DNA from 2 places in the Streptomyces sp. CA-142005 genome. Region 1 is predicted to be linked to the other one. Evidence: riboswitches for the same ligand, from Rfam matches in the RefSeq annotation. Region 1 holds a riboswitch; the other holds the start of a gene.
What was found. A riboswitch is a leader RNA that binds a small molecule or an ion and turns the genes downstream of it on or off. The one in region 1 is predicted to bind cobalamin.
Positions count from the first base shown of each region.

Region 2: another riboswitch for cobalamin. It lies ahead of ACQPXS_RS30215 (ribonucleoside-diphosphate reductase subunit alpha); the one in region 1 lies ahead of ACQPXS_RS13450 (cobalamin biosynthesis protein).

Region 1 covers NZ_CP192078.1:2,814,609-2,820,511, reverse strand. The annotation lists gene cobN (cobaltochelatase subunit CobN) at 1-1,108, opposite strand, end outside; gene ACQPXS_RS13455 (cobyric acid synthase) at 1,105-2,613, opposite strand; gene ACQPXS_RS13450 (cobalamin biosynthesis protein) at 2,610-3,572, opposite strand; cobalamin riboswitch at 3,671-3,812, opposite strand; gene ACQPXS_RS13445 (hypothetical protein) at 3,955-4,182, opposite strand; gene ACQPXS_RS13440 (anion permease) at 4,217-5,467, opposite strand; gene ACQPXS_RS13435 (lysozyme) at 5,611-5,903, opposite strand, start outside.
Region 2 covers NZ_CP192078.1:6,443,936-6,449,838, forward strand. The annotation lists gene ACQPXS_RS30205 (GlxA family transcriptional regulator) at 1-660, opposite strand, end outside; gene ACQPXS_RS30210 (ribonucleotide-diphosphate reductase subunit beta) at 918-1,931, opposite strand; gene ACQPXS_RS30215 (ribonucleoside-diphosphate reductase subunit alpha) at 1,931-4,306, opposite strand; cobalamin riboswitch at 4,433-4,557, opposite strand; gene ACQPXS_RS30220 (GNAT family N-acetyltransferase) at 4,610-5,116, opposite strand; gene mctP (monocarboxylate uptake permease MctP) at 5,191-5,903, opposite strand, start outside.

The sequences.
Region 1 (5,903 bases):
ACCCGGCGTCCCTGAGCGCGTCGAGCACCCGCACCGCCGACGCGGGCGTGTCCAGACCGACCGCGTTGCCGACCCGGGAGTGCTTGGTCGGGTACGCGGTGAAGACCAGCGCGATCCTCTTCTCCGCGTTGGGCTTGTGCTTCAGCCGCGCGTGCCGCAGGGCGATTCCGGCCACCCGTGCGGCCCGCTCCGGGTCGGCCACGTACACCGGGACCTCGTCCGGACCCTGCTCCTTGAAGGAGAACGGCACGGTGACCAGCCGGCCGTCGAACTCCGGGATCGCGACCTGCATCGCCGCGTCCATGGGGGAGAGGGCGGCGTCCGACTCCTCCCACGCGGCCCGCGAGGAGGTGAGGCACAGCCCCTGCAGCACCGGGATGTCGAGATCGGCGAGCGCGCCGATGTCCCAGGACTCCTCGTCACCGCCCGCCGACGCCTCGGAGGCGTGCGTGCCGCCGGCCGCGAGCACGGTCGCGACCAGCGCGTCGGCCTGCCCCAGCAGCTCGTACAGCCCGGCGTCCGCGCCCCGCAGCGAACCGCAGTACACCGGAAGGGCGTTGGCGCCCTTCGCCTCGATCGCGTCGCACAGGGTGTCCACGAAGGCGGTGTTGCCGCTGAGCTCGTGCGCCCGGTAGAAGAGCACGCCCACGGTCGGCCGGCCGCCTTGGAGCTCGCGGGAGCCGTGGACGCCGTACTCCGGCATCTTGCGCGGCTCCTCGAAGCCCTCACCGGTCAGCAGCACGGTGTCCGAGAGGAACCGGGACAGCTCCAGCAGGTTCGCGGGACCGCCCTCGACCAGGTACTTCAGCGCCTCCGCCACGACACCGGCGGGCACCGACGACTCGGCCATCAGCTCGGCGTCCGGTACGGCCTCGCCGCCCAGCAGCACGGTCGGCACGCCGGACGCCCTCAGGACGGCCAGCCCCTCCTCCCAGGCGCGCTTGCCGCCCAGCAGCCGTACGACGGCGAGGTCCGCGCCCGCGAGCAGCCCCGGCAGCTCCTGCCCGACGTCCACCCGGGTCGGGTTGCCGATGCGGTAGTCCGCGCCGGAGGCCCGGGCCGCCAGCAGATCCGTGTCGGCGGTCGACAACAACAACACTGTGCTCATGCAGGCGCTCCCGGTGGGATGAAAGGCAGTCCTTGCGGCGCGCCCGACTCGATGAGCCGCCACAGCGCGTCCGTGTCCGCGTGCTGTTCGATCAGGTCGCCGAGCCGGTCGAGCTGCTCCTCGCGCAGCGCGGCGAAGGAGGTGTCGGGCGCGGGCACGAAGCGGCGGCCCGCGGCGGCGGCCACCTCGCGCAGGAAGGCCCGGCGGAAGCCGTCCGACTCCAGCGAGCCGTGCCAGTGGGTGCCCCACGTCTGACCGACCCGGCAGCCGTCGAGGAAGGGCTGCCCGCCCTCCAGGGAGGCGACCCCGTGGTGGATCTCGTACCCCTCGACCCGCTCGCCCAGGGCCTGTCCGGACGGCCGGGTCAGGGTCTTCTCGCGCGCGAACCGGACCCGTACGGGCAGCACACCGAGCCCGTCGACCGTGCCGGCCCGCGACTCGACCTCGTCCTCGATGCGCTCGCCGAGGATCTGGAAGCCGCCGCAGATGCCGAGAACCGGGCGTCCTTCGGCGGCCCTTCGGACGAGGGCGTCCGCGAGCCCGCGCTCCCGCAGCCACTCCAGCGCCCGCACGGTGCCGCGCGTGCCCGGGATGACGACCAGGTCCGCGTCCGCCAGCTCCTCCGGCCGGTCCACGAACCGCACCACGACCCCCGGTTCGGCGGCGAGCGCGTCCACATCGGTGAAGTTGGACATCAACGGGATCGCGCACACGGCGACGCGCAGTACGTCCTCGCCGACGGGGGGAGCCACGGTGGATTCCCGCACGGTTCCGCGCAGGGAGACCCTCAGCCCGTCCTCCTCGTCGATGCCGAGCCCGTGCCGGAACGGCAGCACGCCGTACGTGCGCCGCCCGGTGAGGCCGTACAGCATCTCCAAGCCGGGCTCCAGCAGGGAGACATCGCCTCGGAACTTGTTCACCAGGAACCCGGCGACCAGCTCCTGGTCCTCCGCCGAGAGCAGGGCCACGGTGCCGAAGAAGGAGGCGAAGACGCCCCCGCGGTCGATGTCGCCGACCACCAGCACGGGCAGCCGCGCGTTCCGCGCGATGCCCATGTTCACGATGTCGGTCCGGCGCAGATTGATCTCGGCCGGGCTGCCCGCGCCCTCACAGATCACCGCGTCATACGTGCCCCGCAACTCGGCCAGGCAGTCCAGCACCGTGCCGAGGAGCTTCTGCTGCCGCCCGCCGTGGTAGCCGCGTGCGCTCAACTCGCCCACCGGCTTGCCCAGCAGCACCACCTGGCTGCTCTGCTCGCCGCCCGGTTTGAGCAGCACCGGGTTCATCAGCGCGGTCGGCTCGACCCGGCACGCCTGGGCCTGCATGGCCTGCGCCCGCCCGATCTCGGCACCCTCGCGGGTGACGAAGGAGTTGAGCGACATGTTCTGCGCCTTGAACGGCGCGACCTTCACACCCTGGCGCACCAGCCACCGGCAGATCCCGGCTGTCACGACGCTCTTGCCGGCGTCGGAGGTGGTGCCGGCGACGAGGAGTCCCCCGTTCACTTCGCACGTCCCTTCAGGCCCTTGACGCTCTTGACGAGGAGGCGCGCGGCGACCGTGCCGCCGAGCGCGAGCAGGCCGACGCGGCGGGAGAGCCGTACGGCCCGGTCGATGTCGGTGATCCGGACGGCCCGGCCGGTGTCCCCGTTGAGCACGGGCCGGTGCTCGACCCGGCCGCCGTAGGAGAGCGTTCCGCCCAGCCGGACGCCGAGCGCCCCCGCGAACGACGCTTCCACGGGCCCGGCGTTGGGGCTCGGGTGCCGGCGGGCGTCGGCCTTCCAGGCGCGCAGGGCACCGCGCGGGTCCGGTCCGGCCGCGGCCGCGAGGACGGCGGTCAGCCGGGCCCCCGGCCAGCCGGCCAGGTCGTCCAGCCGGGCGGAGGCCCAGCCGTAGCGGCGGTAGCGGGGCGACTTGTGACCGACCATCGCGTCCAGGGTGTTGACGGCCCGGAACCCCAGCAGCCCGGGCACCCCGGCCACCGCCCCCCACACCAGGGCGCCCACGACGGCGTCGGAGGTGTTCTCGGCGACCGACTCGACCACGGCCCGGGCGATCCCGTCGGCGTCCAGCGCCTGCGGGTCCCGGCCGCACAGATGCGGCAGCCGCGCCCGCGCGGCCTCGACGTCCCCGGACTCCAGGGCGCGTCCGATCGTGCGGGCCTCCCGGGCGAGCGAGGTACCGCCGACGACCGCCCAGGTGGCGGCGGCGGTCAGCGCGGCGGAGGCGGCGGGGGAGGGGCGTACGGCGCGTGCGGCCAGCGTGCCGAGTGCGACGGCGCCACCGGCGCACACGACGGTGTGCACGGCGCCCCAGCCGCGGTGGTCGTGCCACAACGCGCGGTCCACGGCAGCGGCCGCACGCCCGAACGCGGCGACCGGATGCCCGCGGCGCGGATCGCCGAGGAGCAGGTCACCGAGAAGGCCGGCGGCGGCGCCGTACGCGTAGGAGCGATCGGCACCCATCGGCTCAGCCGGCCGTGGGTACAGGAGCGGGCCTGGTACGGGTCCTTCGGCAGCCGAGCATGGCGATCCGTGTCCTCACTCAGGGTGTCCGCGCCCTGGTTCGACGAGATTCGGCGGTGAGAGTTCCTGGCTCCCGGGGGTTCTTCCCCGGTGACAGTGGCGGGACCGCGCCGGATTCGCACCGGCTTCCTCTCTTGCCGCCGTACATGGCCTGGGCAGTCCACCACGCGCCCGGAACGGCCGTCAACTTGCCGTTGACCTGCGCGGGGAGAGTGTGCCGATCCCCACACCGTGGGGCGCCCGTGACCCCTGGGCATGACGAAGGCTCCCCTCCGTCACGGACGGCGGGGAGCCTTCGGATTGCCTGGTTCGTGGTGGTCCGTCAGGACTTGGAGACGATGAGGAAGATGCCGTACGACACCGCCGCCGCGCACGCGGCGAAGCAGAGGTAGGCGCCGGTGACGGCGAGGGTGGCGGAGCCGCCCTCGGCCGCGGCCTTCTCGCGCCGTGCCAGACCGTTGATGCCGAGGGTGAACAGGGCCACCAGGCCCACCGTGAACACGAGGCTGACGCCGAAGACGGAGCCGAGGGCCGACCAGTCGATCTTCATGGGGTTGCTTCCTTGGTTACCGGTGTGGCCGGGGTCAGACGGTGGCGGCCGGCGGCGCGGCCTCGGGGGCGGGCCCGGCGGTGGCCGGGGCGGGGATCGTGGCCGTCAGGTCCTCGGTGATCGTGCCCGCCGGGGGCGGGGTCACCGCGGCGATGGCGGCGGTCACCACGCCGGCCGGCTCCTCGGGCGCGTCGACGACGTTGGTGTGGTCGACGACCTCGCGGCGGGAGACCTTCCAGATCGTGGCGCTCGCGGCGACCAGGAAGACGGCGACGACGGCGGTGCCCCAGTCACCGAGGTCCGTGACGGACTCGGCGCCCGCGCCGACCAGCGCGGCGGCCGGGAGGGTGAGCACCCAGGCGACGGCCATGCGGGTCGCGGTGGACCAGCGGACCACCCCGCCCTTGCGGCCGAGGCCCGCGCCCATCACCGAGCCCGAGACGACATGCGTGGTGGAGAGGGAGAAGCCCAGGTGGGAGGAGGCCAGGATGGCGGTCGCGGCGCTGGTCTGGGCGGCGAAGCCCTGGCGCGGCTCCAGGTCGGTCAGGCCCTTGCCCATGGTGCGGATGATCCGCCAGCCGCCGATGTAGGTGCCGAGCGCGATGGCGAGGCCGGCGGAGAGGATGACCCAGGTGGGAGGGTTCGAGCCCGGGGCGATCGCGCCGCCCGTGATCAGCGCGAGGGTGATGATGCCCATCGTCTTCTGGGCGTCGTTGGTGCCGTGCGCGAGGGAGACCAGGCCGGCGGAGGCGATCTGGCCGGCGCGGTAGCCCTTGCGGGTGGCCTCGCCCTCGGCCTTGCCGCCGATGCCGTAGGAGAACCGGGTGGCCAGCATCGAGGCGACGCCCGCCACGATCGGCGCGGCGACCGCGGGGAGCAGCACCTTGGTGACCAGGACGTCACCGTGCACGGCGCCGAAGCCGGCGGAGGCGATGGTGGCGCCGATCAGACCGCCCATCAGGGCGTGCGAGGAGCTGGAGGGCAGGCCCACCAGCCAGGTCATCAGGTTCCAGAGGATCGCGCCGACCAGGGCGGCGAAGATGACCTCGGGACGGATGCCGGTCTCGTCGACGAGACCCTTGGAGATCGTGTTGGCGACCTCCACGGAGAGGAAGGCGCCCACCAGATTGAGGGCGGCGGACATGGCCACCGCGATCTTGGGCTTCAGGGCGCCTGTCGAGATGGTCGTGGCCATCGCGTTGGCGGTGTCGTGGAAACCGTTCGTGAAATCGAACGCGAGAGCGGTTATCACCACTATCGCGAGGATCAGCGAGAAGCTTTCCATTTACCCAGGCAATCGTTCGAGGTCATTGGCTGGACGACCGTAGGCAACCTGAGTGAACGGAAGGTGAACGGCGACGGGCGTAGGGGTGTCCGAAGGGGGTGGTTGAGGTTCCGCTTGGCTCGGACGGCCCAGGCGTCCCTTGGCTACCAACCCCGCGCGAGGGCCCGCAGCCGGCTCGTGGAGCCGTTGAAGAGATCCTGGTCACCCGGCAGCCGGCCGTCGATGTCGAACTGCCAGAACGTCCAGTACCGCCACCCGCCCGGCAGCGTCCCCGGCTGCGAGGTGCCGTGCCGGGCGATCCACAGGGCGTGGCTCTTGGCGAACGCGCGGCTGTTGCCGGTGCACAGCCGCCACCACTGGGTCGTCGTGTAGATCACCGGGCGGCGGCCGGTCTCCTGCTTGATCTCGTCGCTGAAGGACCGGATCCAGCGGACCA
Region 2 (5,903 bases), 3.6 Mb from region 1:
CCACACCAGCACCTCGCCGACGGTGTCGCACGGCCCCTTCGGCAGCGGCCGCTCGATGTACTGCGCCTGCCCGCCGTCCCGGTGCGGCGGTACGACCATCCGGCGGGCGATCTTGTTGGCGACCTCGGGTCCCTGCTCCTTGCGCACCAGGTGCAGACAGGCGTCGATCCCGGCGGCGGTGCCGGCCGAGGTGATCACGGGGTCCTCGTCGACGTAGAGCACGTCCGGCTCCACGGTCAGCCGCGGATACTGGCGGGCCAGCTCCGCCGCGTGGTGCCAGTGCACGGCACAGCGCCGGCCGTCCAGCAGCCCGGCGGCGGCGAGCACGAAGACGCCCGAGCAGACGCTGAGCACCCGGGCACCGCGGTCCACCCCGCGGCGCAGGGCGTCGAGCAGCTCCGGCGGGAACGCGCGCGCGTCGTAGCGGGCCCCGGCCGGTACGGCGATCAGATCGGCCTCCTCCAGGCGCTCCAGGCCGTGCTCGACCTGCAGCGTGAACCCCGCGTTCGAGCGCAGCACCGGGCCCTCGGCCGAGGCGACCGCGAAGTCGTACACCGGCAGACCCTCGTCACTGCGGTCGATGCCGAAGACCTCGCAGACGACGGCCATCTCGAAGGGGTTCACGCCGTCCAGCAGCACGGCGGCCACGTTCTGCAGCATGCTGCCAGTGTGCCTCGCCGGTGGCAGTAAATCGAGGGTGTACGGCAGTCCTGCCACTCCCGGTAAGGAGCATTCGGCGTGACAGTGGTGTCCATGAACGTGACACAGACAGAAGGACTGCTCGGAATGATCGCCGTGATCGGGATCCTGGGCCTCCTGGTCCTCCCGGCGGTGATCGGCATCGCGCACGACAAGATCATCGACCGCCAGATCAGGAGGGCCCAGGAGGCCCGGGGTGATCGGGGTGAAAGGAGGGATCAGAAGTCCTCGTCCAGGTCGACGGTGCCCTCCACCGCCACCTGGTACGCCGACGGGCGGCGCTCGAAGAAGTTCGTCAGCTCCTGAACGCCCTGCAGCTCCATGAAGGAGAACGGGTTCTGCGAGCCGTACACGGGGGCGAAGCCGAGGCGGACGAGGCGCTGGTCGGCGACGCACTCCAGGTACTGCCGCATCGACTCGGTGTTCATGCCCGGCAGGCCGTCGCCGCACAGGTCCCGCGCGAACTGCAGCTCGGCCTCGACGGCCTCCCTGAGCATGTCGGTGACCTGCTGCCCGAGCTCGTCGTCGAACAGGTCCGGCTCCTCCTTGCGGACGGTGTCGACCACGTCGAACGCGAAGCTCATGTGCATGGTCTCGTCGCGGAACACCCAGTTGGTGCCGGTGGCGAGGCCGTGCAGCAGGCCCCGGCTGCGGAACCAGTAGACGTACGCGAAGGCGCCGTAGAAGAACAGGCCCTCGATGCACGCGGCGAAGCAGATCAGGTTGAGCAGGAACCGACGGCGGTCGGCCCTGGTCTCCAGCCGCTCGAGCTTCTCGACCTCGTTGATCCACTTGAAGCAGAACCCGGCCTTCTCCCGGATGGAGGGGATGTTCTCCACCGCGGCGAAGGCGGCCGCGCGGTCGTCCGGGTCGGGGAGGTAGGTGTCCAGGAGCGTCAGGTAGAACTGGACGTGCACGGCCTCCTCGAAGAGCTGACGGCTCAAGTAGAGCCGGGCCTCGGGGGAGTTGATGTGCTTGTACAGCGTCAGCACCAGGTTGTTGGCGACGATCGAGTCACCGGTCGCGAAGAAGGCGACCAGACGGCCGATGAGGTGCTGCTCCTCGGGCGTCAGCTTCGCGAGGTCGGCGACGTCCGAGTGGAGGTCGACCTCCTCCACGGTCCAGGTGTTCTTGATCGCGTCCCGGTAGCGCTCGTAGAAGTCGGGGTAGCGCATGGGGCGCAGGGTCAGCTCGAAGCCCGGGTCGAGAAGGTTCTGGGGACGGTTGGACATTACTGGCAGGCCTCGCAGGACTCGGGGTTTTCCAGGGAGCAGGCGACGGCGTCGGGGTCGGCGGCCTGCTGGACGGGGATGGGGGTCTTGGTCTGCGCCTGGCCCTGGGCGGCGCGGGCGATGCGGGTCGCCGGGCGGGAGCGCAGGTAGTACGTCGTCTTCAGGCCCGACTTCCAGGCGTACGCGTACATCGAGGAGAGCTTGCCGATGGTCGGCGTCTCCATGAACAGGTTCAGGGACTGGGCCTGGTCCAGGAACGGGGTGCGGGCCGCCGCCATGTCGATCAGCCCGCGCTGCGGGATCTCCCAGACCGTTCGGTACAGCGCCCGCACCTCGGCCGGGATCCACGCGAAGTCCTGCACCGAGCCGCCCGAGTCGCGCAGCGCCTCACGGGTGCGGGCGTCCCAGACGCCCAGCTCCTTCAGGTCCTGCACCAGATAGGAGTTGACCTGGAGGAACTCGCCGGACAGCGTCTCGCGCTTGAACAGGTTCGACACCTGCGGCTCGATGCACTCGTACACGCCCGCGATGGAGGCGATGGTGGCGGTGGGCGCGATGGCCAGCAGCAGGGAGTTGCGCAGGCCGACCTCGGCGATACGGCCGCGCAGGGCCGCCCAGCGCTCCGGCCAGGCCAGCTCGACGCCGTAGTGGTCGGGGTGCAGCACGCCCCGGGCCGTACGGGTCTTCTCCCAGGCCGGCAGCGGGCCGTTGCGCTCGGCCAGGTCGGCGGAGGCCTCGTACGCGGTGAGCATGATCCGCTCGGCGATCCGCGTGGACAGGGCCTTGGCCTCCGCTGAGTCGAAGGGCAGGCGCAGCTTGAAGAAGACGTCCTGCAGACCCATCGCGCCGAGGCCGACGGGACGCCACTTGGCGTTCGACCGCCCCGCCTGCTCGGTCGGGTAGAAGTTGATGTCGACCACGCGGTCGAGGAAGGTGACGGCGGTGCGGACGGTGTCGTCCAGTCGCTGCCAGTCGAGGTCCTCGGTCGCCATGTCGACGAACGCACCCAGGTTGACGGACCCCAGGTTGCAGACCGCGGTCTCCCCGTCGTCCGTGACCTCCAGGATCTCCGTGCAGAGGTTGGAGGAGTGGACGACGTGCCCCGGCAGGGCCGTCTGGTTGGCGGTGCGGTTGGCCGCGTCCTTGAAGGTCATCCAGCCGTTGCCGGTCTGCGCGAGGGTGCGCATCATCCGGCCGTACAGCTCGCGGGCCGGCATGGTCTTCTTCGCCAGGCCCGCCGCCTCGGCCTTGCGGTAGGCGGCGTCGAACTCCTCGCCCCACAGGTCCACCAGCTCCGGCACGTCCGACGGGGAGAACAGCGACCACTGCCCGTCGGCGTTGACCCGGCGCATGAACTCGTCCGGGACCCAGTGCGCGAGGTTCAGGTTGTGCGTACGGCGGGCGTCCTCACCGGTGTTGTCCCGCAGCTCCAGGAACTCCTCGATGTCGGAGTGCCAGGTCTCCAGGTAGACGGCCGCGGCGCCCTTGCGCCGGCCGCCCTGGTTCACGGCGGCCACCGAGGCGTCCAGGGTCTTCAGGAACGGCACGATGCCGTTGGAGTGCCCGTTGGTGCCGCGGATCAGCGAACCGCGGCTGCGGATCCGGGAGTACGACAGACCGATGCCGCCGGCGTGCTTGGAGAGCCGGGCCACCTGGTGGTAGCGGTCGTAGATGGAGTCCAGCTCGTCCAGCGGGGAGTCGAGGAGGTAGCAGGACGACATCTGCGGGTGCCGCGTACCGGAGTTGAAGAGCGTGGGGGAGGAGGGGAGGTAGTCGAGCCGGCTCATGAGCCGGTAGAGCGCTGCCACTTCGTCCACCGACCGGGTGGTGTCGTCCTCGGCCAGGCCGCTCGCGACCCGCAGCATGAAGTGCTGGGGCGTCTCGATGACCCTGCGGGTGATCGGGTGCCGGAGCAGGTAACGGCTGTGCAGGGTGCGCAGGCCGAAGTAGCCGAAGCGGTCGTCGGCCCCGCGGTCGATCAGCGCGTCGAGCCGCTCGGCGTGCAGCCGCACGAACTCCGCGGTGCGGTCGGCGATGAGTCCCTCGCGGTGCCCCACGGCCACGGACTCGGTGAAGCAGGTCACGCCCTGCGAGGCGGCCTCGGCGCGGATGGAGAGGGTCAGCAGCCGGGCGGCCAGCCGGGAGTAGGCGGGGTCCTCGGAGATGAGCCCGGCGGCGGCCTCGGTGGCCAGCTCGCGCAACTCCGACTCGTCCGCGCGCGCCGACCGGCCGCGCAGCGCGGCGGCGGCGACCCGGCCGGGGTCGGCGTCGGGGAGGTCGGCGGTCAGCTCGGTCAGGGTCCGCAGCAACGCGGTACCGGGACCGTCGGTCTCCAGGCCGCTGGCTGAAGCCGGATCTGCTGGCGCGATGGTCACGTGGGGCTCTCCCTCGCTCGGCACGGGGGCCTTGCGGAGGGCAGGGGGCAGCCACGAGCGCACACGGCGTCGCGTCCACCGGCCCATCCCACGAGGCCCGGACGTCTGAAGGTCACCCGAACCGGACGGCCGGGTGCGCTGTCGGCAGGTCCTCGGACTGACTCCTGGGCGCAGACGCGCACAAGTACACCGTTGCGGGACAGTTCCGGATTCGCACCGGATTCCCCTGCGGCGACAGCGAGCATGAGCATACATCTAGTGCCGGGCTGTCGTGTCACCCCCAGATGTTGTGTCGTGGCGGTGTCAGAGCGTCAACTCATAGGTGAGCAGAGTGATGTCGTCCAGCTCGGGCAGCGGATTCCAGTCCCGCTCGGGTGTGCGAACGAAACCCAGCCGTTCGTAGATGCGGTGGGCGGCGTGCATGGTGCGCTGGGTCGACAGGACGACGGCCCGGCAGCCCGCGGTGGCCCGTGCGCGGTCGATGCAGGCCCGGACGAGGGCCTCGCCGGCGCCCTGGCCGCGGCCGGCTCTGGCGACGGCCAGCATGCGGATCTCGGCCTCTCCGGGCCGCGCGATGTCGGCCATGGGACCGGGGGAGGGCACGAAGGTGACGCCGCCGAGGAGGGTGTCGTCCCGGGTGGCCACGAGTACGTCGGCCGCGGCCGCTCGCTTGGCCACGTCCTTGAGTTCGCCGAGGTACGCGTCGCTCTCGCCGAAGTCCAGGAGCCCGTCCTGGAGGTACGCCTGGGCGGTGATCTCGCCGAGGGTGTCGTACTCGGCGGGGGCTGCGGGGCGGATCCGGATGTCCATGGCACCGAGTCTGCCCGAGGGGTACGACAACGGGCCGCCGGATTTCCTCCGGCGGCCCGTCGTACGGCAGTCGCTCAGTGACCGGCGCCCGCGGTGGCCGGCGGCAGCTCCACCTGGACCCCCGGGTCGCCCGCGTCCGCCGTGTAGTCCTCCGGCTTGGTCTCGTCGGCGCCCTCGGGGGCCTTCACGGCCTTGAGGACGAAGGTGAGGACCACGGTGACCACGACGTTGAGGACGAAGGCCGTGAGGCCGATGTAGCCGATCTCGCCGATGCCGGGGATCTCCTTCGCCGAGCCGCCGAAGTGCTTCTGCGTCGGGGAGGCGACGCCGTACGCGGCGACCGTGCCGTACACCATGCCGACCGCCCAGCCGGCGAGCAGGGCCCAGCGGTGGAACCAGCGGGTGAACAGCCCGCCGACCAGGGCCGGGAAGGTCTGCAGGATCCAGATGCCGCCCAGCAGCTGGAAGTTGATCGCCACTGTCTTGTCCATCGTCAGCACGAAGACCAGCGCGCCGACCTTCACCAGCAGCGAGACGACCTTGGAGACCTGGGCCTCCTGCTTCGGCGTCGCGTCCGGCTTGATGAAGTCCTTGTAGATGTTGCGGGTGAAGAGGTTCGCCGCCGCGATCGACATGATCGCCGCGGGGACCAGGGCGCCGATGCCGATCGCCGCGAAGGCCACGCCCGCGAACCAGTCAGGGAACATGTTCTCGAACAGCTGCGGGATGGCCAGCTGGCCGTTGGTGACCTTGACCCCGGCCGCGATCGCCATGAAGCCCAGCAGGG